Regions from separate parts of the Halobacillus sp. genome, predicted to be linked through region 2. Evidence: riboswitches for the same ligand, from Rfam matches in the RefSeq annotation. Region 2 holds a riboswitch; the other holds the start of a gene.
The links. Region 2 has a riboswitch for S-adenosylmethionine ahead of WAM07_RS02305 (Fur-regulated basic protein FbpA). Riboswitches for the same ligand answer to the same signal wherever they lie in the genome.
Positions count from the first base shown of each region.

Region 1: another riboswitch for S-adenosylmethionine. It lies ahead of WAM07_RS06975 (OsmC family protein); the one in region 2 lies ahead of WAM07_RS02305 (Fur-regulated basic protein FbpA).

Region 1 is NZ_JBAPTY010000155.1:131-4,656, forward strand. Features, by position in the region: partial or broken gene WAM07_RS06960 (hypothetical protein) at 1-63, shown strand, start outside; gene WAM07_RS06965 (hypothetical protein) at 107-649, opposite strand; gene WAM07_RS06970 (EamA family transporter) at 931-1,830, shown strand; SAM riboswitch class I at 1,996-2,101, shown strand; gene WAM07_RS06975 (OsmC family protein) at 2,184-2,666, shown strand; gene WAM07_RS06980 (sodium:solute symporter family protein) at 2,663-4,276, shown strand.
Region 2 is NZ_JBAPTY010000048.1:2,448-23,071, reverse strand. Features, by position in the region: partial or broken gene WAM07_RS02350 (Zn-dependent hydrolase) at 1-190, shown strand, start outside; gene WAM07_RS02345 (penicillin-binding transpeptidase domain-containing protein) at 586-2,607, shown strand; gene WAM07_RS02340 (hypothetical protein) at 2,684-2,953, opposite strand; gene WAM07_RS02335 (LuxR C-terminal-related transcriptional regulator) at 3,164-5,218, shown strand; gene WAM07_RS02330 (DUF4870 domain-containing protein) at 5,238-5,591, opposite strand; gene WAM07_RS02325 (hypothetical protein) at 5,798-6,625, shown strand; gene ectA (diaminobutyrate acetyltransferase) at 7,150-7,662, shown strand; gene ectB (diaminobutyrate--2-oxoglutarate transaminase) at 7,678-8,967, shown strand; gene WAM07_RS02310 (ectoine synthase) at 8,964-9,356, shown strand; gene WAM07_RS02305 (Fur-regulated basic protein FbpA) at 9,442-9,600, opposite strand; SAM riboswitch class I at 9,723-9,830, opposite strand; gene WAM07_RS02300 (acyl-CoA dehydrogenase family protein) at 10,132-11,301, shown strand; gene WAM07_RS02295 (beta-ketoacyl-ACP reductase) at 11,324-12,088, shown strand; gene WAM07_RS02290 (MaoC family dehydratase N-terminal domain-containing protein) at 12,107-12,541, shown strand; gene WAM07_RS02285 (MaoC/PaaZ C-terminal domain-containing protein) at 12,538-12,957, shown strand; gene WAM07_RS02280 (acyl-CoA dehydrogenase family protein) at 12,983-14,212, shown strand; gene WAM07_RS02275 (SDR family oxidoreductase) at 14,202-14,975, shown strand; gene WAM07_RS02270 (thiolase family protein) at 15,626-16,798, shown strand; gene WAM07_RS02265 (TetR/AcrR family transcriptional regulator) at 16,871-17,440, shown strand; gene WAM07_RS02260 (acyl-CoA thioesterase) at 17,509-17,913, shown strand; gene WAM07_RS02255 (SDR family NAD(P)-dependent oxidoreductase) at 17,937-18,716, shown strand; gene WAM07_RS02250 (long-chain fatty acid--CoA ligase) at 18,788-20,458, shown strand; gene WAM07_RS02245 (branched-chain amino acid ABC transporter permease) at 20,551-20,624, shown strand, end outside.

The DNA.
Region 1 (4,526 bases), on a different contig from region 2:
GGAATATTTGCGACGAACCAACGCAAAAATTTAACAGAATTAAAAAAGAACTCCAGAATTTAAGGAGTTCTTTTTTAATATCCATATTATCATCCACAGTCTGATTCTACTGTATCTTCCGCTCCGCACTTTGAGTAAGCTGATTCAGGTAGAAATCTTTGAGTGACAGGTCAGGTCCAAAAGGGAAAAGTTGTTCGTTTCTATCAGATGGCTGTTCCTCTTTAGGGGATTCCTGTTTGGAAAGTTCCTGTTTAGCCTGTTCGCCGGTAGATTTGTAACTAATATGAAACTCTTCTTGATAAATAGGGGTCTCATTCATCGCTTCTTGCTGCTTCATGCCGGATATCCATGTCTCGAAATTATAGGTCCCACGGTCAATAATCACACATAGATCTTCCAGTGACTGAGTCAGCTCTATTAAACAATCCATACCATTTTTTAAGATGATCCCTTGTTTCCGAGCTTTTTCTATCGAATGTTCCAGTTTATATGGCTCTTCTTTATAACTAAATTCTACATAACAGCTGCTGCGGTCCCAGTTGAACGTAAAATCTTCAATTTTCAATCGCTTCATCACATTGACCAGATTCGTTTCCACCATACCCTGCTCTTTATACGGCATGAACTTTAATAGACTATTCTTGAACATCCCCACGAACACTCCTTTTTGTTTTTCTGATTTTTATAGCGATTCCCTTATACCCATTTAGTTCGACAAAAGGGAGAAAATCCCTGTAAAAATCGTTTTACATTTATCGCTATGATTTTCAAGAATTCCCCTGAAAATCCGACATTTCTGAATACATTCTCCATTGGTTATACACTTGTTTTCCTCACTAAAATTGAGTTTTCAAAGGGGCTTTGAAATAATAGAACCAGTGTGTTCGAAAGGATAGAAGCACAGATTGTCTTGATGGGAGGTTATTAGTAATGAAAGGAAAAGGAATTATTCTCGTCTTCCTGGGTGCGGCAAGCTTTGGCTTCACCCCTATATTTGTAAAAACAGGCTTTCAATATGGGTACTCTCTGGGGGAGTTAAATATTGTCCAAATGTTCGCTGCCTTTGTCTTACTGTGGGGCTTATCTTTTTGGAAAGGGCTGCATGTAAAAGAAATTCAAAGATGGGACCTTGTCAAAATTGCTGCTACAGGCAGTACGGTTGGACTGACGGGTATCTTTTATTACGGAGCGATGCAGTACCTCCCCGCTTCTATTGCGATTATTCTGCTTTTCCAATTTGTCTGGATCGGTATGCTGTATGAATGGATTTTCACCAAAACTCCACCTGAACGCATTCACTTGATTTCCCTGGTCGTCACACTTACGGGGGTCGTGTTAGCTTCAGGACTTACAAATGGTGGTTTCAATTTACACCCGGTCGGTCTTCTACTCGGACTGTTGTCAGGGTTTTCCTATGCCGGCTTTATTTTTTTTAGTGGTCAGGTGGCTGTTGATTCCCACCCTATACTGCGAAGTTCACTTATGGTGACGGGATCTTTGGTGCTTGTGATGCTCATCTTCATCCGCGACATTCCTACCGTTCCCGTCCTGGACATGCGCTTATGGACGATTGGTGCTGGGATTGCCCTAGTAGGAGCCGTTATTCCTCCTCTGTTCTTTGCGGGCGGTGCTCCACTTATTTCGGGTCGTCTCGCTAATGTGCTGAGTTCTGTGGAACTTCCAGTCGCCATTATTTCAGCCATGCTGATTCTTTCAGAAACGGTCACCTTTTTGCAGTGGGTCGGCGTTTTTTTGATCCTTGCAGCTATTTTTATAAATGAGTTTGGCGGTAAGCTGATGCGGGGGGAACAACGGCATCAAGTGAGCTAAGTGCTTCTGTTTTTTTGCAAAAGATAACCTGATTCATTTATGTAATGAATTCATCTGGTTAAGCGATTTCCCCGCTCATCCTTTCCTTATTCAAAAGCTGACACTCAAAAAAGTTGTTGACAGATGATTAAGTAAAAAAGTACAATATTCTTTAAATTCATAATTTTCTTATCGAGAGCGGTGGAGGAAACTGGTCCTTTGATCCCGCGGCAACCTGTTTTATAAACAAGGTGCTCATTCCAGCAGACATTTTCTGTCTGAAAGATAAGAGTCGGGACATTTAAACCAACCCTTCTATTTTTCTTACAGAAAAGTAGAAGGGTTTTTTATATTTTAAACGGAGGGGACATGAAATGACAGTTCAGCAAACACAGAAGAAGTCAGCATTACGTTCGATTGACACACAAAGCAAGCGCACCAGCCAGTTTCAGAATGCGCATTCCATTCGGGACTTTACGTTTACAATTGATGAACCCGAGAAACTTGGAGGTTCTAATGAAGCATTAACTCCTATGGAATACATCACTGGATCGCTTAACGGCTGTTTCATGATTGTGGTCGAAATGGTGGCGAAGGAAAAAGAGTTAACGATTGAAAAACTGGAGGCAGCTTCAAGCGGGGATATCGATCACAGAGGGTTGTTCGGGACAGCTGATGTGAGCCCCCACTTTCAAACCGTGACGCTTGAGGTGGACGTTACATTTGATGAAAAAGAAGTCGACGAAGAAGATTTTATTCAACACGTTCAAAAACGCTGCCCGGCTTACAACTTGTTTAAGGATGCAAACGTAAAGATTGAAGTAATCTGGAACATCAACAAGGAGGTACAAACATGAGTTCATATGGAATTTGGATGATTTCACTTGCCTTATTATACACGCTCGCCCTCATCATCGTTGGTAATGTGGCGAAACGAAAAGCCAATCGCGGCGAGCAATATTTTGTAGGGGGACGGACATTTAGATGGTGGACCGTAGCCTTTTGTATAACTGGCCTCTTCTCAGGTTCGACGTACATATCGATTGTCGAGCTTTCCTACCTGACAGGAATTTCCGCCATCTGGTACGGAGTCGCAGAAACATTACAAGTCTTACTGATTGCCTTATTATTAATCAAATCGTTTCGTGAGAAGTTAGTTGTAACCATCTCGGGGTTAATCGGCGATCAATTCGGCAGACGTGCTAAAGCTTTATCAGGTGCGATTACAGCATTCGCCTTCCCAATGTGGTCCGTCGCTACAGCGATTGCTTTTGCTTCTGCCTTTCACGTGTTTACCGGCGTTTCGTTATCCTTGTCCGTCGCTTTTACAGCGATCTTACTATTTGTTTATTTGCAGTCAGGCGGTATGTGGGCTGTTGCCTTTACACAAACGATGAACACGATTATTTTTGCCATTATGTTTATCATTGGAACCGTGGCCTTCTTCATCAACCCGGGCATCTCCGGCTTACAACAGCTTGCAGCCGAGCAGCCGAGCATGTTTGATTGGGGAGGCGCAGGCCTTCAAGTAATCCTAGTATGGTTTGCCACTTTCCTGGTAAACGTGATTCTAGCGCAGGCAGCTTTTCAAATGGCCTTATCCTGTAAAACGCCTGAAGAAGGACGTAAAGGCTTAATCGTCGCAGAAGTGATGAGTGTTCCTTTTATTCTATTGGGTATTCTATTTGGCTTATCTGCCGCTGCGGTCGTTCCTGACGCAAGCCTCGGACTTGTTGCTCTTCCCCAATATTTAATGGAAGTACTGCCCGCTCCATTCGTCGGCCTGTTCTTCTTAGGCATCTGGGCATGTGCTCTCGGATGGGGCGCGCCTTGTCAGTTCTCAGGAGCCACCAGTCTTGGGAAAGACGTCGGAAGCGCCATTTTCCCTGGGGCCTCTCCAGAACAACTAGTTAAATATACTAAGTGGTCGCTGCTGTTGCTGACAGGACTCATGATCATTTTCGGATTCCTTCGTACAGAACAATCCGCATGGTGGAACGTACTCGCCTGGACCATGAGAAACTCCGCCACATTTGCACCGGTAGTCGCAGCATTATTCTGGCCACTTGTCACAAAGCGAGCTGTCCTCGGCTCCCTATTTGGTGGGTTCGCAGCAGGATTAATCTGGTATCACTTAAGTAATTGGCACCCGGCTGATTTCTTCTTGAACATCCACCCGGTTTGGGTAGGTATGAGCGTCAACATTCTCGTCATGGTCCTGTTTACGGTTGCCTTCAACTATGGAAATTGGAAGATTACCAACAACCGGTCTGTTAAAGGAGTCGCTGTGCTGGCTTCTATTGCCGTGCTGCTTGTCGTCAACGCATTGTTCTATGAATCCCTTCACGCCGCTGGTGTTGTAGGTTTGACCCTATTCCTTAATGTACTAGCCGTATTTATCGGAAGCATTATTTATATTAAACCGAAAGCGGCCGAAGCATCTGTACAAAAGAAAGTGGTATCTTAAAGATAGAAGGAACCGCTTTAAAAGTGAAAGCGTTCAGGTCTTAAAGAGAAAATCTTAACACACGGAAAGAGATCGAATAATAAAAAGCTTAGAGGAGATAAGCCTCTAAGCTTTTCAATATGTTGAAAATTCTTAAAGATTCCCGACCATACAGTCCTAGAAGAGGGAGTCTTCTACCGTAATTCGATAAAATCTCTAAAGAAGTTACTGAGTTGTTTTGACTTCTATTCAATCCAACATTCAAGGTAAT
Region 2 (20,624 bases):
TATTGAGCCAATGGAGCTGCCAAGCGGAGCCGGGCACGATGCTTTGATTGTTGGTCATTATTTGCCTGTTGCTATGCTGTTTGTTAATAGTAAAGACGGTGTAAGCCATACTCCGGAGGAATGGTCTTCACTGAATGATTGTGTTCAGGGAGTGCATGTCCTGAAATCATATATCGAGTCATTAACTTAAACGTGTGGTTTATGGAAGTTCCCTTAATGGGGACTTCTTTTTTATTCTGGCTCTTTTAAATCGCAGTGTTGATCTTACACATAAGCTCCCGTTTGTGTAACTCAGTTTCGAGATATTTCGAAACTGAGTTACACAATCCGGCCCCATAGCTTAATAAACTTTTTCTGAAAAAATAAACAACAGCATTTAATAGAGCTTGTTATTTTAATAGTTTAGTGAACTTAAACACTATCGTAGAGTTCTTATAAGCAGATAGGTTCACTATCGATCCAAATAAAGAGGGGGGAATTTCCAATTGATAGGTTGTGGTTCCCACGTTATCGTCAGAATTTTGATATAATATCTACTATTAAGATGGGATTTGTCCTATTTTGTCTAGAAGGAGGCAGCTATCAATGAAGTGGCTAAAGGTTATTATTCTTTCTCTTGCGTTCATAGGTCTTGCAGGCTGTTCTGAACAGCCGAGTCCGGAAGAAACGTTCAAGGGCTATATGGCGGCGTGGGAAAATCAAGAATATGGAACAATGTACGGACTGCTGGGAGAGGACTCTAAAGAGAAGATAAGCGAAGCAGAGTTTACAGAGAGGTACAAGAAAATATACAAAGACATTAATGTAAGTGAATTAAAAGTTACATATAGTCTGCCTGAAGAAGAACAAGAGTATGATCAGGAGGAAACTCAAACGTTTGCCTATGAGGCTAGCATGGATTCCATGGCCGGAACGATCAATTTTTCGCATGAAGCGGAACTTGTATTTGAAGAAGATGATGATAATATGCGGTGGGCAGTAAAGTGGAATCCTTCCATGATCTTTGCAGGAATGGAAGAGGGCGATACCATTTATCCGGAAACCCTCTCTCCTGAACGGGGAGAGATCTTCGGCAAGGATGGAGAAGGACTTGCCGTGAATGGTACTATTCAAGAAGTTGGACTGGTACCGTCTAGAATGGAAGGCGACGAAGAGGAAGCGAAAGATGGTCTGTCAGAGATCTTGAACATCTCTGTGGAAAGCATCGAACAAAAGCTAAACCAGTCCTGGGTGAAGGCTGACTCTTATGTACCTATAGGATCGGTGGCTAATGATGATGAAGAAAAAATTGCTGCCATTAAAGAATTATCCGGGACCCAATTTAATGAGATTGACAATGCACGAGTTTATCCACTGGGCAAAGCCGCCGCTCATCTGACCGGTTATGTGGACGATATTACAGCTGAACAACTGAAAGAGCGTGAAGGTGAAGGCTATACTTCCAATGATAAGGTTGGACAGACTGGTCTTGAGAGAGTGATGGAGCAACAATTGAGAGGCACACCGGGTGGTAAAGTTTCGATCTTAGATGAAAATAACGAGGTGAAAGAGGTACTGGCTGAAAAGCCTGCTTCAGATGGAGAGGATCTTACCCTTACGATCCAAACTGATGTGCAGAAATCGGTGTATGACCAATTAAAAGGAGACTCCGGTTCTGCTACCGCGATCAATCCTTCTACCGGAGAGGTGAGTGCTCTTGTGAGCGCTCCGTCCTATAATCCTAACCAATTCGTTTTAGGAATGAGTCAGGAGCGTAGAAAAGAGTTGACAGAAAACTCTGATCGGCCGCTTGTGAATAAATTTACTAAAACCTATTCTCCGGGCTCGACGTTCAAACCGATTACAGCTTCGATCGGTCTTGAATCCGGAACAATCAACCCAGTAACAGAAATGTCGATCCCTGAGCGCACTTACAGCGAGGAAGGATGGGGCGGATATTCGGTGACGCGGGTTCCAGGAGCCAACGAAGAGAAGCAAGTGAATCTGCGTGATGCGCTCATACGCTCAGATAATATTTATTTTGCACGTTCCATTTTAGATATCGGCGGAGAAACTTTTTTAGAGCAGGCGAAGGATTTTGGTTTTGGGGAAGACATCCCGCTAGCCTATCCAATAAGTTCTTCACAGATTCTGAATGGAGATTCGTTTGGAAGCAACGAACCGCTGCTTGCCGATACAGGTTACGGTCAGGGGGAAGTTCAAATGAGTACGTTGCACTTGGCCATGACTTACACCCCTTTTATGAATGAAGGTACGATGCTAAAACCCGTTCTAATGAATAATGAGGAAAATGGTCAGGCCTGGCACGAAAATATCATGAGTCCGGAAACGGCTTCTACTGTACGCGAATCACTGCAAGCAGTAGTCGAAAATGAAAATGGCACAGGGTACGAGCCGCAGGTAGAAGGGCTTGAACTCGCAGGAAAAACCGGAACGGCCGAGTTAAAACAATCTCTTGATCAAGAAAATGCGCAAGAGAACGGTTGGTTTATTGCGTGGGATACGGAGAACCCTGATTTGATGGTTTCTATGATGATCGAGGATGTCGAGGGCGGCAGCCACTACGTTGTTCCTAAAGTGAAAAATGTATTTAAGGAAATGCGCTGATTTTAGCTGTTTGTTACCTAAGATTCTCTCGTTTTGCATAGCGAGGGAATCTTTTTACTTTTGCTGCGTTAATCGATTAGTTATCGCCTACACCATAATCTCCGCCAATATCCATTTCCTCGTCCATGTTGAATGATTCACCCCTATGAGAAGATGAGTAGTACTTAGTATCCGGGTTTCCCAGCCACTGGTATTTTCTTTGGTCATATGTACGTACGAATCGTAAAACGGAGAAACCGATCCCTCCAAATAAAGTGATCATAATCAGGAAGTCAATTTGAACAAATAAAGAGATGCTTAGAGAGATGGTGGCTGGGATAAATAAGATAGTCTCTAATACTTTCAAAGATTTCAACCCTACCTTTCAAATCAATATACGAATAACATATGAATTTGTTTTAGCGGGGAATCATCAAATAAATTACGTTCATTTGCTAAAGGGAACAGAAAAATGTGGTAAATTTATAGTATAGAAAGAAAAAGGCACTACAGGTCTTTTTACCTTTTTTATGAAATGATAAGGCCTTGAAGTGTACTTCACAATGGAGGGCTGGATATGTGGTTATCCAATGCGGATAAAGAACTGCGTGAGGAAGAATGGAATACCACTCTTATGGAATTGGAAAATGACCAGTTTGTAGGCCGAGGTAGAGAACTTCAGTATTTTCGTGACTTTATTGAAAGCAGTAAGGACACAAAACGCATTGTACATGTTTATGGCATGGGAGGGATTGGTAAAACTTTCTTGATTCATGCGTTTCAACGCCTGGCAGAACGCCTGGATGGAATGGTTTTCCTGGGGTTGGATAGTGAGGATTTTGCCCAGTCCCCATCCATGCTTGCCGAGCAGTTATTATTTCAATTAGATGCCAAATTGTCCCTGAAACTCTCCAAATCTCATGAAACCCCTCTTAATCAGTGCCTGCATATGTTAAAAGAATCTTCTAAAAACCACCGAATTATTATAGCTGTAGATACTTATGAAAAGATAGGCTCACTGGACCGCTGGTTCCGTGAAGTCTTTCTCAGATCTCTCCCTGAATCAATTTCGATCATTCTTGCCGGCCGCCATCCTCTGACAGCTGGATGGATGGAGTCACCCGCCTGGCGGTCCATCATAACGCAAGTGAAACTATCAGCCTTTACCTATGATCAGACGCGATTATATTTGAGTAAGGCAGGCGTAACGAAACACTCGGATATCCAGGACTATTGGCGCTTTACCAATGGGCATCCACTTACCTTGTCCCTATCGGCAATGGCTTACGGCAATAAAGAAGATACAGATCATCATCCTCACGAAAAGCAAGAGATTCTCACCTATCTCACCTCAAAGTGGCTGAGCGAAGTAAACGACCCAGAGCTTCAGCGACTGTTAGAAGCGGCCGCCATACTGCGTCACTTTGATCAAGCTACCCTTAATTTCATTTTAGATGAAAGAACGACTACCACTGCTTTTACCAGGCTCACCTCTCTATCCTTTGTGAACCGCACCAATCATGGATGGGGCATCCACGAAATTATCAGATCAGCCATTATATTAAATATACAAGAGCGTACACCTGAACACTATGAGTCTTTAAAAAGGCGGAGTGCTTCCTATTATCTTCAGCAAATTAATCGAAATCAGAGTTCTACCTGGGAGATTGCCGAATATTTTTACCACCTTGGTGAAGAGGTGATCCGTTCTGCATTTTTTCAGGAAAAAGACCAACAGAAAAAATATATTGAACCTGTCGGGGCACATAATTTCAAAGAAGTAGAAGAATATTTTCAGAAAAGAAACCGCTACGATCAAGACAGTGTAGCACATTACTATAACCGGGAGACAGACACAACTTACCACTACTATGTATCCGCTGAACATAATCAAAAGGAAAATGACCTTATAGGAGCTGAGTATGTAAGAAAACTAGGGTTCAACGTGGGCAGGATTGTAAAAAACGAGGAAGGAGAAATGGTTGGACTTTCCCTTATTGTGCCGATTAATAAGCACACCATTGAACAATTAAAAAAAGAGCCGGTTTCCCGGGCTTACTTCAGGCAGTTATCCAAGGAAGAGGAAGAAGAATACCGTGTAGATGAAGATTCTTATTCAGGGTGGTTTATTCGCATGCTGGATTGTTTAAATCCGGAAGATAGTCATACACGGTCTTTTCTCTTGTACAGTTTATTTCCACTTTTATTGTCCGGGGGCAGAATCATTACTTCTACCCCCATTCCTTTCTTTCAGCAATTAACTCAGGCTTTTGGATTCGAAAAGGTTCCGAATGCTACTCATTATGATTTTGGTCCTGATCAGCCTTCTCCAACATTTCTACTGGATGTGAGAGGACCTCGTTTAATTCAGTATTTAAAACAATTTTCACAGACTGTTTCTCTTGAGAAAGATCATGTGCTTCATGTCGCAGACCGTCATCAGTTAACGAAACGGGAAAAAGAAATCCTGCTGAGTATTCACGGGGAACTTTCTAATAAAGCCATAGCCGAGCAGCTGCATATTACTGAAATTACCGTGAAAAAACATGTGGGCAGCATTCTGAAAAAGTTTCAGGTCAAAAACCGAACCCAGCTTATGAAAAGAATTATGGAAATGTCCCCTTACCTTTAAAGCTCTTCCAAGACATGAATTAATGAGATTCCGGAGGCTTAATAATTGTATATTTTCCTATGACAGGAAGGGATTTCTCTTCCCCTTTGGAGGCATTGATAATTCCCATAATCAATAGAGCTAAAATTAAAAGATTTCCAATAGGAAGAATGATCAGCCAGCCGAGGATTGGAACTACAGTTCCCACTGTATTAACAGCTAGTAGCAACAGAAACAAAAGAAACCCCTGGTTTCCATGATACATGGCAAATCTTGAATCTTTAGCGGCCAAGAGAGGGAGAAAAAAAACAAGATACGCTAAGATGGCAATGACCTTATTGTCTTCAATATCCTTTGCAATTCCGCTGTTATTTTTAACATTTTGTGAATCCATCATGTCGCCCGCCTTTCTGTTTAATGTAAATACTGTACTTTAAAGGTAATACGGATGGTCACCAAAAGAAATTATACCTAGGTATAATTTTTTCGATGGATCCATAAAAACTATACTGGGGTATAATTTTTCTTCTCGTGTTTGCTTGGTAAGCTTAATAAGAAAGAGACGGACAGGTAAAGGCAATTAAAAAGGAGGGCGTCTTAATGAGGCTGCCGGTATTCATTCGCTTTATCTCAATCGCCATGATGTTTATGTGGGTACTTTCTGGATGCGGTGGATCGGACAATACGAATGAAAAGGAAAACAATGATCAAGCCGTAGAAGAAGCCAGTGGAGAGGGAATGGATGAAGAAAACAGTACGGAGGAAGTAAGCGAAGTGACGAATACTAATACAGAAAGCAGTGAGGGGGAGGGGAGCGAAAGTACGGAAACCGAAGCAGAGTGGGATGTGAGTAAACTCCAGCAAATCAAAGGGTTTACGGATATTATGGATAAGTTCTCTCTTATATCCTATTCTTTTGATTCCCCTGGAAGCAGTTTAAAGATTACGATGCAAAGAGTTGGCGAAGAAGAAGTGAATGGGGAGGTAACGAACCATATTAAAGTTAACATGGAAGAAGATGGAGGATCAGGAGAGGCTATAGAGCTGTGGGTAACCAGTGAAGGTGAAACGAAACGCATGGTTGCCGGAGGAGAGCGAATGGAAGGCGAAATGCTTCAGATGGCAGGACAGTCTTATGTGATGATGCTATTAATGCCTTTTAACATGACAGATCGCACGGAAGTGACGAATATCCTGAAAAACCAGACCGAATATCCGGGTGTGAAGGTATCAAAACTCGGCAAGGATAAGAAGACAATTGGAGAAGTGAAAATGGATACTTACACATATGAAGTGACAAGTGAAGGAGAAAAATCGACCTGGGAAGTCGGGGATTTAGGAGACTATCAAGTGATGACCAGCTGGAAGGTGCAACAGGATCAAGGAGAGGCCAGCTTTCAGATTTCAGATTTAGAACTTCGGAGGTAAAGAAAAAGGTTAAAGGTGTGTAGCCCATCTACAATAATTGTTTCGCTATAGGAGTTTTCCAGCAAAGTATTCAGCACTGTTCGTCCTCTAGTGATATCGGAAAAAAGAGACTTTCTTAATAAGACAGGAAGTCTCTTTTTTGTGTGAGAGCACAAAGACTTATACTCTCAAAAATTTAATGAATCCCATAAAAGAAGTTCACTTTTCATACTGAAACACGGTGAAAAACGTCCCCGCACCTGTTTAAGACCTTTTTATCAATTTAATATGGTTTTTCGTAAATAGTACAAATGGTCTAGAGTCTATGTGTATCAAGGGTTTTCCAATGTATTTTTTTAAGAAGCAGAGGATAAGGACTTATGAGGCGCTTTGCTAAAGCATTGACACTAAAATTTACCATCAAGCACGTGTCATCACCTCATTGCCCAAAAAACCGCTATTGAGCGGCTTTGACTTATTTGCGCTCCTTTATTAGTGTCTAATTGTGCACTTGCCAGAACTTTCAGAAAAAATAAGTTTTTGAGGTGATATCAATTCCAACAACTACAAAGGAAGTAAAAAAATATCAATTTTATGAACCAGAGAAATCAGATGGAGCAGAAGTGTATGAAATGATTGAAAATATCCCCATTCTTGACTTGAATTCCTCTTATAGCTACCTGTTGTGGTGCGAATTTTTCAGCGATACCTCAGTAGTAGTAAAGGATGTGGGAAACACGGTTGGATTTATTTCAGGATTTATCAATCCATCTTCACCAGATACCTTATTTATTTGGCAGGTGGCGGTAGCTGAATCGGAGCGGGGGCAAGGACTTGCTACTAGGATGATTGATCATATTGTGGAGCGTCATGAAGATGTGAACTATATAGAAGCTACAGTTTCCCCTTCAAACAAACCTTCCCAACAATTATTTAAGGGTTTTGCCAAGAAGAAAGAAGTGCCTTGTGATATCAGTGTTTGTTTTGAGGAAGACGATTTCCCGGGGGAGGACCATGAGCAAGAGAACACGTTCAAAATTGGACCACTAAAAAACTAGGAGGACCTACTTTTAATGACTAATTCTAATCAAAAAACGGACATGAGTGTTTTTGAAAATCTTGAATCAGAAGTTCGAAGCTACAGCCGCAGTTTTCCAACTACATTTGAAAAAGCTAAGGGTTATCAAATGTGGGACGGGAATGGCAACTCCTACATTGACTTTTTTGCAGGTGCAGGAGCCCTGAACTATGGACATAACGATGATGCTATGCAGCAAAAGCTGATTGAATATATACAAAGTGATGGATTGCTACACAGTCTGGATATGGCGACAAATGCCCGGGCTGAGTTTTTGAAAAAGTTTAACGAAGTTATTCTTGAGCCGAGAAATATGAGCTATAAAATTATGTTTCCTGGTCCTACAGGCACCAATACCGTTGAGAGTGCACTTAAAATTGCCAGAAAAGTAACCGGCCGTGAAAAGGTGGTCACGTTTACGAATGCCTTCCACGGCATGACGATCGGTGCGCTTTCCGTTACCGGAAATGCCTTTAAACGTCACGGAGCTGGAATTCCGCTAACTTACAGCATGGCGATGCCGTACGACGATTACATGGATGGCTACGATTCCCTGGATTACCTTGAAAGAATGATTCAGGACGGCGGAAGCGGTATTGATCTTCCAGCTGCTATTATCCTGGAAACCGTTCAGGGAGAAGGCGGAATTAATGCAGCAAGCTTCGAATGGCTGAAAAAAGTGGAAGAACTGTGCCGTCGTCTGGATATCATGCTGATTGTAGATGATGTGCAGGCAGGATGTGGGCGCACAGGTACATTCTTTAGTTTTGAAAAAGCAGGAATTTCACCAGATGTAGTGTGCCTGTCCAAGTCGATCAGTGGAAGCGGACTGCCCATGGCGATTACCTTGATCAAGCCTGAGTATGACCAGTGGGGTCCAGGTGAACACAACGGTACATTCCGTGGGAACAACCTGGCCTTCGTTACAGCAACAGAGGCATTAGATTATTGGAAAACGAATGAATTCAGTGAATCGATCGAAGAGAAGAGTGAACTTTTCCAAAAACGCCTGTACCAGTTTGTAAAAGATTATCCGGAACTGGAAGGTGAGGTTCGCGGGCGCGGATTGATGCTCGGGATCGCCAGTAAAAAAGAAGGACTGGCAGGGCAAATTGCCGCTGAATCCTTCAAAAAGGGTCTGATTATTGAAACATCCGGACCAGATGATGAAGTTCTTAAGATGCTGCCTCCGTTAATAATCGACGAAGAAGGTATCTCTAAAGGTTTAGATATTATTGAAGAAAGCATAAAAGCCGTGCTAGGCAAGGAGGAAGCAAAAGTATGAATGTAGTAAAACTTGAAGATCTAATCGGAACAGAACGCGAAGTAAAAGACGATAATTGGAAAAGCCGAAGGTTCCTTCTAAAGGATGATAATGTAGGATTCAGCCTTCATGATACGGTGCTTTACGCCGGCACAGAAACGTATATTTGGTACAAGCATCATATTGAAGCGGTGTACTGCATTGAAGGAGAAGCTGAGATTGAAACGCTTAAAGATGGGAAGAAATATCAGATAAAACCGGGTACGATGTATTGCCTCGATGGACATGAGAAACACTATTTGCGTGCGAAAACGGATTTCCGTGTTGTTTGTGTATTCAATCCTGCGCTTGTAGGAAATGAAGTACATGATGAAGAAGGTGTTTATCGCCTGCCGGAAGAAAGTAAATAAAAAATGAAGAGCGCCTGGAAGTGATATCACTTCCAGGCGCTCTTTTTAATGGAAAGGGGCGAATCTATTAAAAAATAATACTTTTTTAACCAATTTTATCCCTAAGAAGATCATATTCACTTTCCAAGTTTTCCAGTGGCATATTTAAAAGGTGCTTTCGTTTATATTTGTAATTACGAGTTTGAATTAGTTGGCAGATTAGATAGTTCCTGCGCTGAATCACGGCATCTCGAAGTCTGGACATTGATGATTCCTCCTTTTTTTATGAAAAAAAATATAACATTACCTGAATCTATAAACTTATTAAGATATATCAACAAAACAAAACCCCTTCTACTGAGAAGAGGTTGTGCGTTCATCGTCCTCTCCTTATCTTTCAGACTATAGTCTGCTGGAAGGAGCACCTTCTATGGCTTTCATAGAGGTTGCTGCGGGATCAAAAGACCAGTTTCCTCCCCCGGCTCGTTATAAGGAATTCAGTTTTAAGGTACACGATTTAACATGTACCCGATAACAGAATCTGTTAACCATATTTGGAAGAATCAATTCGAATTTTTTCAAAATCAATATGCGAAAAATGACGAATTTACTTGATATAGAATGAACAAAATCGAAAGATTACAATAATCATCATCCTTTCGGAAATCACATCCAGATTTTATGCAATAAGTGTTGTATTTTCCGAAAATTTAAAATAATATAAAACTAAACATACTAACCAGTAGGTATGTTGGTTGTCCATCTTTTTAAAATAACAAAGATTGGGGATAGTGGTATGCATTTGCGATTAACAGAAGAACAGGAAATGGTTAAAAAGACCATTCGTAAATTTGTAGAAAAAGAATTAATTCCTTTAGAAAATGATGTGCTGCGCAACGAGCGGGAAGGAAAGCCGAGCCTTCCTGAAGGCAAGATGAAGGAGCTCCAGATGAAGGCGAAGGAAGCTGGATTTTGGGGGATTAATACGCCGGAGGAATATGGAGGGGCAGATCTTGGACAAATGATGCTTGCCATTGTGCAGATGGAAGTAGCACGGACGTTCGTCCCCTTTCAGTTTGGCGGTTCAGCTGACAACATTCTGTATTACGGAAATGAGGAGCAGAAGCAGAAATACCTGATCCCTACGATCAACGGCGAGTTAAAATCCTGCTTTGCCATGACAGAGCCAGGAGCAGGTTCTGATACACGTAATATCAGGATGACGGCTGTTAAAGAAGGAAATGAATGGATTTTAAACGGTGAAAAAACATTCATCACCGGCGGAAACGAAGCGGACTTTGTAATGGTCATTGCGGTTACCAACAAAGAACTTCATCAATCCTCAGGTGGGAGAGAAGGAGTGACCTGCTTTATTGCAGACCGGTCTATGGGGTGGAAATCAGAATATATCCACACCATGGGCGAGTGGGGACCGGCAGCGCTTGTTTTCGATAATGTGCGGGTTCCTGAAGAAAATATTTTAGGTGAGATCGACCGAGGATACGAACTCGGACTTGAATGGATTGGCTTTGCCCGTTGGGTTGTCGGGGCAAGGGCCGTGGGAGCGGCGGAACGGTTACTGAATATGGCGATTGATTATGCCAATGAACGGGAGACTTTCGGAAAGCCGATTGGAACCAGACAGGCTATTCAGTGGCAGATTGCCGATTCAGCGGTAGAGATCGAAGCAGCCAAATGGCTTGTATTGAACGCTGCTTTTACGCTCGACAACGGAGAGGATAATCGTCACTACGCTTCAATGGCTAAGCTGTACGGAGCAACCATGGGGAATAACGTGGTAGACCGTGTACTTCAAATCCATGGAGGCATGGGTTACACAAGAGAGCTTCCAATCGAGCGTTGGTACCGGGAAGCTAGACTATGGAGGATTTATGACGGAACGGACGAAATTCAGAAATTAATTATTTCCAGAAATCTATTAAAAGGTCATGTAAAAATCGGCTAGATATCAAGGGAGGAAAATGGACATGGGAAATCAGTTTGAAGGTAGAACCGCATTTGTAACAGGAGGGAGCCGTGGGATCGGGAAAGGAATTGCCCGTCGTTTCGCGGAAGAAGGAGCTAATGTAGCAATTATTGATGTGAACGAAGAGGCATTACAGGAAGTTGAGAGTGAATTTAAGGAAGCTGGTTTTGAAATTTACTGCAAAATAGCTAACGTCGTAGAGTTCAGTCAAGTTGAAGCCGCGGTCCAGGAGGTTCATGAAAAATTCGGATCGGTTGATATTCTTGTGAATAACGCCGGGGTTATTCGTGACAATATGCTGTTTAAAATGACCGATTCCGATTGGGATACGGTGATGGATGTCCACTTAAAAGGGTCGTTTAACGCAGCACGCGCAGTACAAAAATATATGGTCGAAAATAAGTATGGACGGATTATCAATATTTCATCAACATCTGCACTAGGTAATCGCGGACAGGCAAACTATGCAACAGCAAAAGCTGGTCTGCAGGGTTTCACCAAGACCCTTGCGATTGAGTTAGGTAAGTTCGGAATTACGGCAAACGCTGTGGCTCCAGGGTTCATAGAAACTGAAATGACGAAGGAAACAGCTGCCCGAATCGGTATTTCGTTCGAGGACCTGGTACAGGCAAGCGTGGAGAAAATCCCGGCTGGCCGGAGCGGCAAACCAGAGGATATTGCCAATGCCGTTGCTTTTTATGCTGATGAGCGCTCGTCGTTTGTAAACGGACAGGTTATTTATGTTGCCGGAGGTCCTAAAGACTAATAGGGGAGGAAGCTGACTATGTTTGAGCATACGATTGGCAAAAGGTCTGAAAAAGTAAAAAACAGAGTAGAGCGAGGGGCCGTGAAAAAATTCGCGGAAGCTATTGGAGATTTGCATCCTATTTATACGGATGAAGAAAATTATTCCCGGAATATAGCGCCGCCGACGTTTCCAAGAGTATTTGATTACGGAGAAATTGAAGAGTTGTACCTGCCGAATAAAGGGTTGATTCATGGGGAACAAAACTATCATTATGAGCGGCCGCTTTTCGTTGAAGAAGAGATTCTATGCTACGCCGAAGTAGAAGATTATTATGAACGCAGCGGTAAGAGCGGCAATATGGGATTTTTAAAAGTGAAAAGGTATGGTGAAGATCCGGAAGGCAAGCTTATTTTCTCAGAAGAGCAGGTGGTTATTATCACGGAAGCAGTGCGAAAGGGGATGACGGTATGACTGGACTGAAGGACTTGCAAGTGGGCGAGTCACTCGAAGTGATTACACTCCCTCCTGTATCCAGGCTTGATCTTATTAAATACGCGGGTGCTTCAGGGGATTACAATCCGATTCACACGATTGATGAGGAAGCAGAAAAGGCTGGTCTTCCAGGGATTATTGCTCACGGGATGTGGACGATGGGAAACTTAGCGAAGCTGTTTACTCCTTATTTTGAGGAAGGTTTTATCCAGGACTATTCGATCCGCTTTAAAGGAATGGTTTTTCTGAACGATGTGATTACTCTACATGCGGTGCTTGATGAACAAGGAGAAGAAGATTTGACCTTCTCTGTTCGTGCCGCTAATCAGGATGGCAGGGACGTCATCAAAGGAAATATCGTATTTTGTAAGCGTTTTATTACAGCAGCTACATAAAACGGGGTAATGGAGGGACAATTTCATGGATTTTGAGTACTCACATAAAGTGAAAGATCTTCAGAAAAAATTGAATGCCTTTATGAACGACTATATTTATCCCAATGAAGCGCTTTATGAGGAACAGTTGAACCAGCAGGACCGTTTTGCCGATGTGCCGCCTATTATGGAGGAGTTGAAAGGGAAGGCCAAAGAATCAGGTTTGTGGAATTTATTTTTACCGGATAGTGAACGGGGAGCGGGTCTTTCCAACCTGGAGTACGCCCCTCTATGCGAAATTATGGGCCGATCGAGTATCGCGCCAGAGGTGTTCAACTGTGCTGCTCCGGATACGGGAAACATGGAAGTATTGGAGCGATATGGAACTCAGGAACAGAAGGATCAGTGGCTCCGGCCTTTATTGGATGGAGAAATCCGATCCTGCTTCTCCATGACAGAGCCGGATGCCGCCTCCTCTGATGCGACGAATATACAAACGAGTATAGAACGGGTCGGGGACGAATACGTGATCAACGGAACGAAATGGTGGTCATCCGGTGCAGGAGACCCTCGCTGCAAGATTAGTATTGTTATGGGAAAAAACGATCCGGATGCTCCTAAGTATGACCAGCAGTCGATGATTCTGGTTCCTCTTGATACTAGAGGAGTGACGATTAAACGGACACTTCCGGTTTTTGGCTACGATCATGCGCCGCACGGGCACGCGGAGATTGAGTTTTCGGACGTTCGAGTTCCTGCTTCCAATTTGATTTGGGGAGAGGGAAAAGGGTTTGCTATTGCTCAAGGCAGACTTGGTCCGGGACGAATTCATCACTGCATGAGAACGATTGGAGCAGCAGAACGAGCGCTGGAAGAAATGTGTGAACGGGTGCAGGAGCGCGAAACGTTTGGGAAAAAGCTTGCTGATCAGGGTGTGATTCGTGAATGGATTGCGGATTCAAGAATCGAAATTGAGCAGGCGAGGCTTCTTACGTTAAAAGCAGCTCATATGATGGATACGGTCGGAAACAAAGAAGCGAAGGCGGAAATTGCCATGATCAAAGTGGTGGCTCCGAATATGGCGCTGAAAGTCATTGACCGGGCGATTCAAGCGTTTGGCGCAGCGGGCGTAAGCCAGGATACGATACTGGCGTCGCAGTGGGCAAATATCCGGACGCTGCGACTGGCGGATGGGCCAGACGAAGTCCATCGACGCGCGGTTGCTAAATATGAGCTTAAGAAGACGCAGGATCGGAGTGGCGAATATGCACGCTAAACAGCTTTTTAATCTTACGGATAAAGTGGCCATTGTGACCGGAGGAGGCCGGGGACTTGGTAAACAAATCGCAGAAGGCTTTGCGGAATCAGGTGCCCACGTTGTGGTTTGCTCACGTAAGCTGGATGCCTGCGAAGAAGTAAGCAGCCAATTAAAAGAACTTGGCGTAGACTCACTTGCTTTTGAATGCGATGTTACGAATCCCGATAGTATGCAGAAGGTCGTGGACGAAACCGTCAATCATTTTGGACGCATCGATATATTAGTAAATAATAGCGGAGCGACCTGGGGAGCTCCGGCAGAGGAAATGCCGCTTGAAGCCTGGCAGAAAGTGTTTAACGTAAATGTGACGGGGACATTTCTCATGTCTCAAATCGCAGGAAAAGTTATGCTCGAGCAAGGGTCAGGCAAAATCATTAACATTTCATCTGTCGCCGGCTTAAAAGGATCAGATCCAAAATACATGGACACGATTGGCTATAACTCAAGTAAAGGAGCAGTTCTTACCTTCACCAAGGATCTTGCGGTCAAGTGGGGCCCGCGGGGAATATGTGTGAATGCGATTGCTCCAGGGTTTTTCCCGACAAAGATGTCCAAAGTACTTATGGAAAGAGGCGGAGATGCCTTTCTGGAAGGCACACCCTTACGGAAATTCGGAAGTGAAGATGATTTAAAAGGAGCGGCTATTTTCTTAAGCTCAGCGGCTTCTGACCATGTGACAGGTGACGTCATCATCGTGGATGGCGGCACACATGCAATGTAAAAAAAGCTCTGTTAAGCGCTATTGTTGATTTCTCATGAAGATCATTATTAAGCAATAGGGACGGATACTGTAAGACTCAGTTTCGAGATATTGGTTCACCGTGAAGGTCCTGCGTGGGATGATTCGCTTTCCGCGGGCATGTGCTGAGCCTCCTCAAGCTAACGCTTTACGGGGTCTCACCGATCATGTTGATCCCGCAGGAGTCTTCATCATCCCCCTACGGACCTTGCCAAATCAGAAGCTCGAAACCACTTAAAACATCACCTGCGTGATGAGGAATTAGACCATGTGTTTTTCTACCTATTTCAGGATGTAACTATCCGCAATATCCTGTCATAAAAGCATTTAATCCAGATTAAGTAGGAGAACCTTTCTCTTCAGGAAGGGTCCGTTCACATGAAATGGCTGGGTGGGTGGGGAAATGAGGAGACTCCCGCGGGAGAAGGAGCGAGGCGAGACTCCGCAGGGATTGAAACGACCGAGGAGGCTTGCCAGTTCCCCCGCAGGAAAGCGACTTATTTCCCAACCATCCCTACTCCATTTAACGTAAAGGACCCAATTGTCTCGAAACTGAGTCTTCAAGTATCGGGAGCTTAACTGGAAGATTAATATGGAATTTTAAGAGAGACAATTAATAGAGGAGTGACATTATGAGAGAACGTGATGCGGTTATTGTATCAGCAGTACGAACAGCTATAGGAAAACAGGGAGGAACGCTAGCCAAAGTACCAGCTCATGTCCTTGGAGCAGAAGTGATTAAGGAAGCAGTCAGACGAGCTGGAGTAGATGTGGAGATGATTGAAGATGTGATCATGGGAAACGTGTTAAGCGGTGGCGGCAATGTGGCTCGTCTATCGGCTTTACAGTCTGGGCTATCTATTAACCTTCCTGGTTTAACAGTGGACAGACAATGTGGCTCTGGTCTCAATGCGATTTATCTCGCTGCGCAGGCCATTCGGGCAGGCAGCGGTGATGTTTATGTGGCGGGCGGCACGGAAAGTATGAGTCAGGCCCCTTACTTGATGGAGCGCCCGGAAAGAGCTTTCAGCCCGGTTCCTCCGAAGTTTAAGAAATCACAGCTTGCACCAAAAGAAATTGGGGATCCTCCAATGGGAATTACGGCTGAAAATCTTGCGGAGAAATACAGCATTCCACGAGAAGAACAGGATCAATTCGCTCAGCAAAGCCAGCAGAGAATGGGGATGGCGATAGAGGAAGGGCGGTTTGAAGAGCAGATCGTACCGCTTGAGATACCGGTTCGAAAAGGCGCCCCTATTGAATTTAAGGTAGATGAACACCCAAGACCTGATTCAACCGTAGAGGGCATGGCCAAATTACGTCCGGCTTTTCTTGAAGAAGGAACGGTAACCGCCGGAAACAGCTCTGGTTTAAATGATGCTGCTTCGGCTCTGATGGTTATGTCGAGAGAAAAAGCAGAGGAAGCAGGCTTGACTCCATTAGCCACTGTGAAGGCTTGCGCTGTGGCCGGAGTAGACCCAAATATTATGGGAATCGGTCCTGTGCCTGCCACTCAGAAAGTATTGGAGCAAACGGGTCTTGGTTTGGATGATATGGACATTATCGAGATTAACGAAGCGTTTGCTGCGCAGGTGCTTGCTTGTAATAAAGAAATGGAGATGGATCTTGAGAAAGTCAATGTTAATGGAGGAGCGATTGCTCACGGGCACCCTCTTGGAGCGACAGGAGCCATTCTTGCGACTAAAGCCATTTATGAACTGAAACGAAGGGGAGGTCAATACGCTTTAGTTACAGCTTGCATCGGCGGTGGTCAAGGAATTGCCATGATTCTTGAACGTGGATGAAATCCGCCGTTTTCGTGTGATTTAGGAATGTTATAATAACGTATCATCCCTAAACGAGAGGACAATGCAGTGATGAAACAGAAAATGATTGATGTCAGCATTCATCTATTTGACAAAAAAGGCTTCACGGAAACGTCGATTCAGGAAATCGTGGACGAACTGGGAGTCACCAAAGGTACCTTCTATTATTATTTCACCAACAAACAGGAATTGTTAACGACGATTCACTTAAACTTTATTGAATTTCTCCTTAAAAAACAGGATGAAATTCTTCAGGATGAGGCCAAGGATTCCAGGGAAAAGCTACGTGCGATGATTTTTATGGTTCTGCAAAGTATTAACGAGCGGAAAAAAAGCGCGAGGATCTTTTTCCGTGAAATGCGTAATTTGGGACCCAAATATCTGGAACAGAACGTAGAAAAAAGAGATCAGTTCCGTAAAAATCTACAGCAGCTTGTGGAAGAAGGTATACGTAAAGGAGAGTTTCAGGAAGACCTCCATGCCGACATGGTTACGCGTGGAATTCTAGGAATGACAAACTGGAGTTATTACTGGTATAACCCTGAGGGAGATGTATCAGCTGAAGAACTCACAGACATTTATGTAGAGATCCTGTTAAATGGAATTAATAAAAGCGACTAACGTGATCGCTTCCCTTATTAAAAGGGTTTATTCAAAGCATACTAACCGGTTAGAAGGGAGGGTGAAACTTGAATCATGAAATACGAGTGAGAGTCCGTTTCTGTGAAACAGATATGGCTGGGCACGTAAATAATACGAGTTATTTCATTTATCTAGAGGAAGCCCGGGGGAAATTCTTTCAGGAAGTTATACCGGAGGAGCTGAACTCGGCTGGTCAGTTCATTTTGGCTTCCACGAAGTGCGATTTCGTCAGTCAGGCCTATTTTGGGCAGGAATTGATCGTGTCTTCCTGGGTCTCACACATTGGAAACAGCAGCTTCTACTTTACTCACCGCATAGAAGCAGCCGATACAGGAGAGCGGATTGCAGATTCGGAAGCCGTAGTTGTTCATTTTAATTATGAAGCGCAGAAAAGTGAAACGATCCCTCAACATTTGCGTGACGCACTTGAAAGTCATCTTGTTCAGAATTAATAAGGAGAAAGGAGTGGGTAATCATTTCTAGATTTAAAGGTACGATAGCTGTGGTAACGGGCGCAGGGAGCGGAATTGGCGAACAGACGGCTGCCCGGCTTGCCTCCGAGGGGGCTCAAGTTATTCTGGTGGGACGGACTGTATCTAAGCTCGAGCGAGCAGCTCAGCAGATTAATGAGGGCCTGAGTGAACCAGCAGCTGATATTTTTCAGGCGGATGTGACGAAAGAAGAGGAAGTACAGGAGCTGGCTGATTTTATTGAGCAGAAGGCAGGCGACCTTCACATTCTTGTGAACAATGCGGGAACCTCAGGGAATTCTACCATACTTAATATGGAAGAATCGGAGTGGGACAGAATTCAGAACACGAATTTAAAAAGCGTTTACCTAGTCTCGAAAGCACTTGGACGTATCATGATCAAAGGTAAGGAGAAGGATGAAGCAGATGTCAATCGATCAATCGTAAATGTGGCTTCCTTATCTGGACATAAAGCAGGAGCTAAGATTCCTCATTACAGCTCATCCAAAGCTGCGGTTATCAATTTTACCAAGTCACTAGCACTGGAGTTTGCACCTTATGGAATCCGGGTGAATTCAGTTTCCCCTGGCTTTGCGGAAACTCCACTGACAGAAGAAGGACTGAAGAATAAACGATTTGAAGAAGCCATTCAGCGCAATACGGCGCTCAGTCGAGTGGGACGTCCTGAAGAAATTGCTAAAGTGATTACTTTTGCTGCCTCAGACGAAGCCTCCTATATGACGGGATCAGATTTATTAGTGGATGGCGGATGGATGATTACTTAATTTCTCTTTGACCAAATAAGAAAACGCTTACAAAAAGCCTTTGGATATGAATTGAAAAAGGAGAGATCTTCATGAAAACGAAGCACTATGATTTCTGGCCGAAATTAACGAAAACGATTACCGTGCCGGAAACGTCTATTTACGACAATCTTAAAGTATCGGCAGCGCGTTACCCCGATCACGAAGCGATTTATTATTATGGTGCCACGATGACATACCAGGAACTTCTGGCAGAGGTCGATAACCTGGCTGGTTATCTGCAGCAATACTTAGAAGTCACCAAAGGGGAGAAAATTCTATTATTCATGCAAAATTCTCCCCAATTCATTATTGGCTACTATGCCATCTTAAGAGCAGGAGCTGTTGTGGTACCGATTAATCCGATGCTGAAAACAAACGAACTCGAATTTTACATTAAGGATGGTTCCATGAGAAATGCCTTAATTGGACAGGAATTCATGGAAGTAGTCGAGCCGTTAGTAGAAAGCACGTCACTTGAAAATCTGATTGTGGCTGCTTATTCCGATTATAAAGGAAATGAACTGGGAGATTATCTTCCGCCAGAAGTGTCTGCGGAACGAGCATCTTTAACAGGAGACCATCTGCATATATGGGTGGAGGCTCTTAAACGCAGAACAGAACCACAGGATCAAGTGATTGCAGCCGATGACTTAGCTGTACTTCCTTACACATCTGGAACGACCGGCCTGCCGAAAGGATGTATGCATACGAATCGTACCGTCCAGGCGAATACCGTTGGGGCTTATCACTGGTCTCGCGCGACTACTGATTCAAGCACGTTAGCGACCCTGCCATTATTCCATGTGACCGGAATGATTCACAGTATGCTGATGCCGATTTTCAGTGGGAATAAAATGGTCGTTATGACCAGGTGGAACCGCGAAGCAGCCCGCCAGCTTATTCGGGATCAGCAGTGCACTCACTGGGTGACGATCAGTACCATGCTGGTTGATTTCCTTGCCAATCCTGATGTTAAGTCCGAAGATCTGAGCTCGCTTTATGCCATTTCAGGCGGAGGAGCCTCTTTTCCAAAAGCACTTGGCGAAAAGCTTTACAATCTGACAGAACTTGAATTTGTGGAAGGATACGGACTGTCTGAGACCATTGCTCAAACCCATTTTAATCCACCTGACCGTCCGAAACTTCAATGCCTTGGCATTCCCTCCTTTAATGTGGATTCACGGATTATTGATCCGGCCACCAATGAAGAAGTAGCGATTGGGGAAATTGGAGAAATTATTGTAAATGGCCCACAAGTTATGCTTGGCTATTACAATCGTGAGGATGAAAATGAAAGCGCTTTTATTGATATAGACGGCAAGTCATTTTTCCGGACAGGGGATATTGGACGCTGTGATGAGGAGGGCTACTTCTTTATTGTCGATCGAGTGAAGCGGATGATCAACGCCTCTGGATTTAATGTCTGGCCGACCGAGGTAGAATCAGCTCTGTATGATCACCCTGCTGTTCAGCAAGCTTGTGTAGTGGGCGTGCCAGATCCTCGAAAAGGTGAAAATATTAAAGCGTTTGTCATTTTAAATGATGGATATGAAGGAGAAGTAACTGAAGAAGAGATTATCACCTGGTCCAAAGAACGGATGGCTGCTTATAAGTATCCAAGAATGGTGGAGTTCAGAGAAGAATTCCCTACAACCAATAGTGGAAAGATCTTGTGGCGGAAACTGCAGGAACAGGAGAGGGAGAAGGTGCAGCGCAGTTAACAATTGATTGAATTGGTCTGGGACCCGGGTTTTCTTGTGCTGTTCTTCTCGGGTCTTCCCGGACTTCAAAATCTGGTTAAAGGGGAAGTTCAATGGATATTTTAACGCAGCAGCTATTCAATGGGCTGACAATTGGCAGTGTGTATAGTCTGGTTGCTTTAGGACT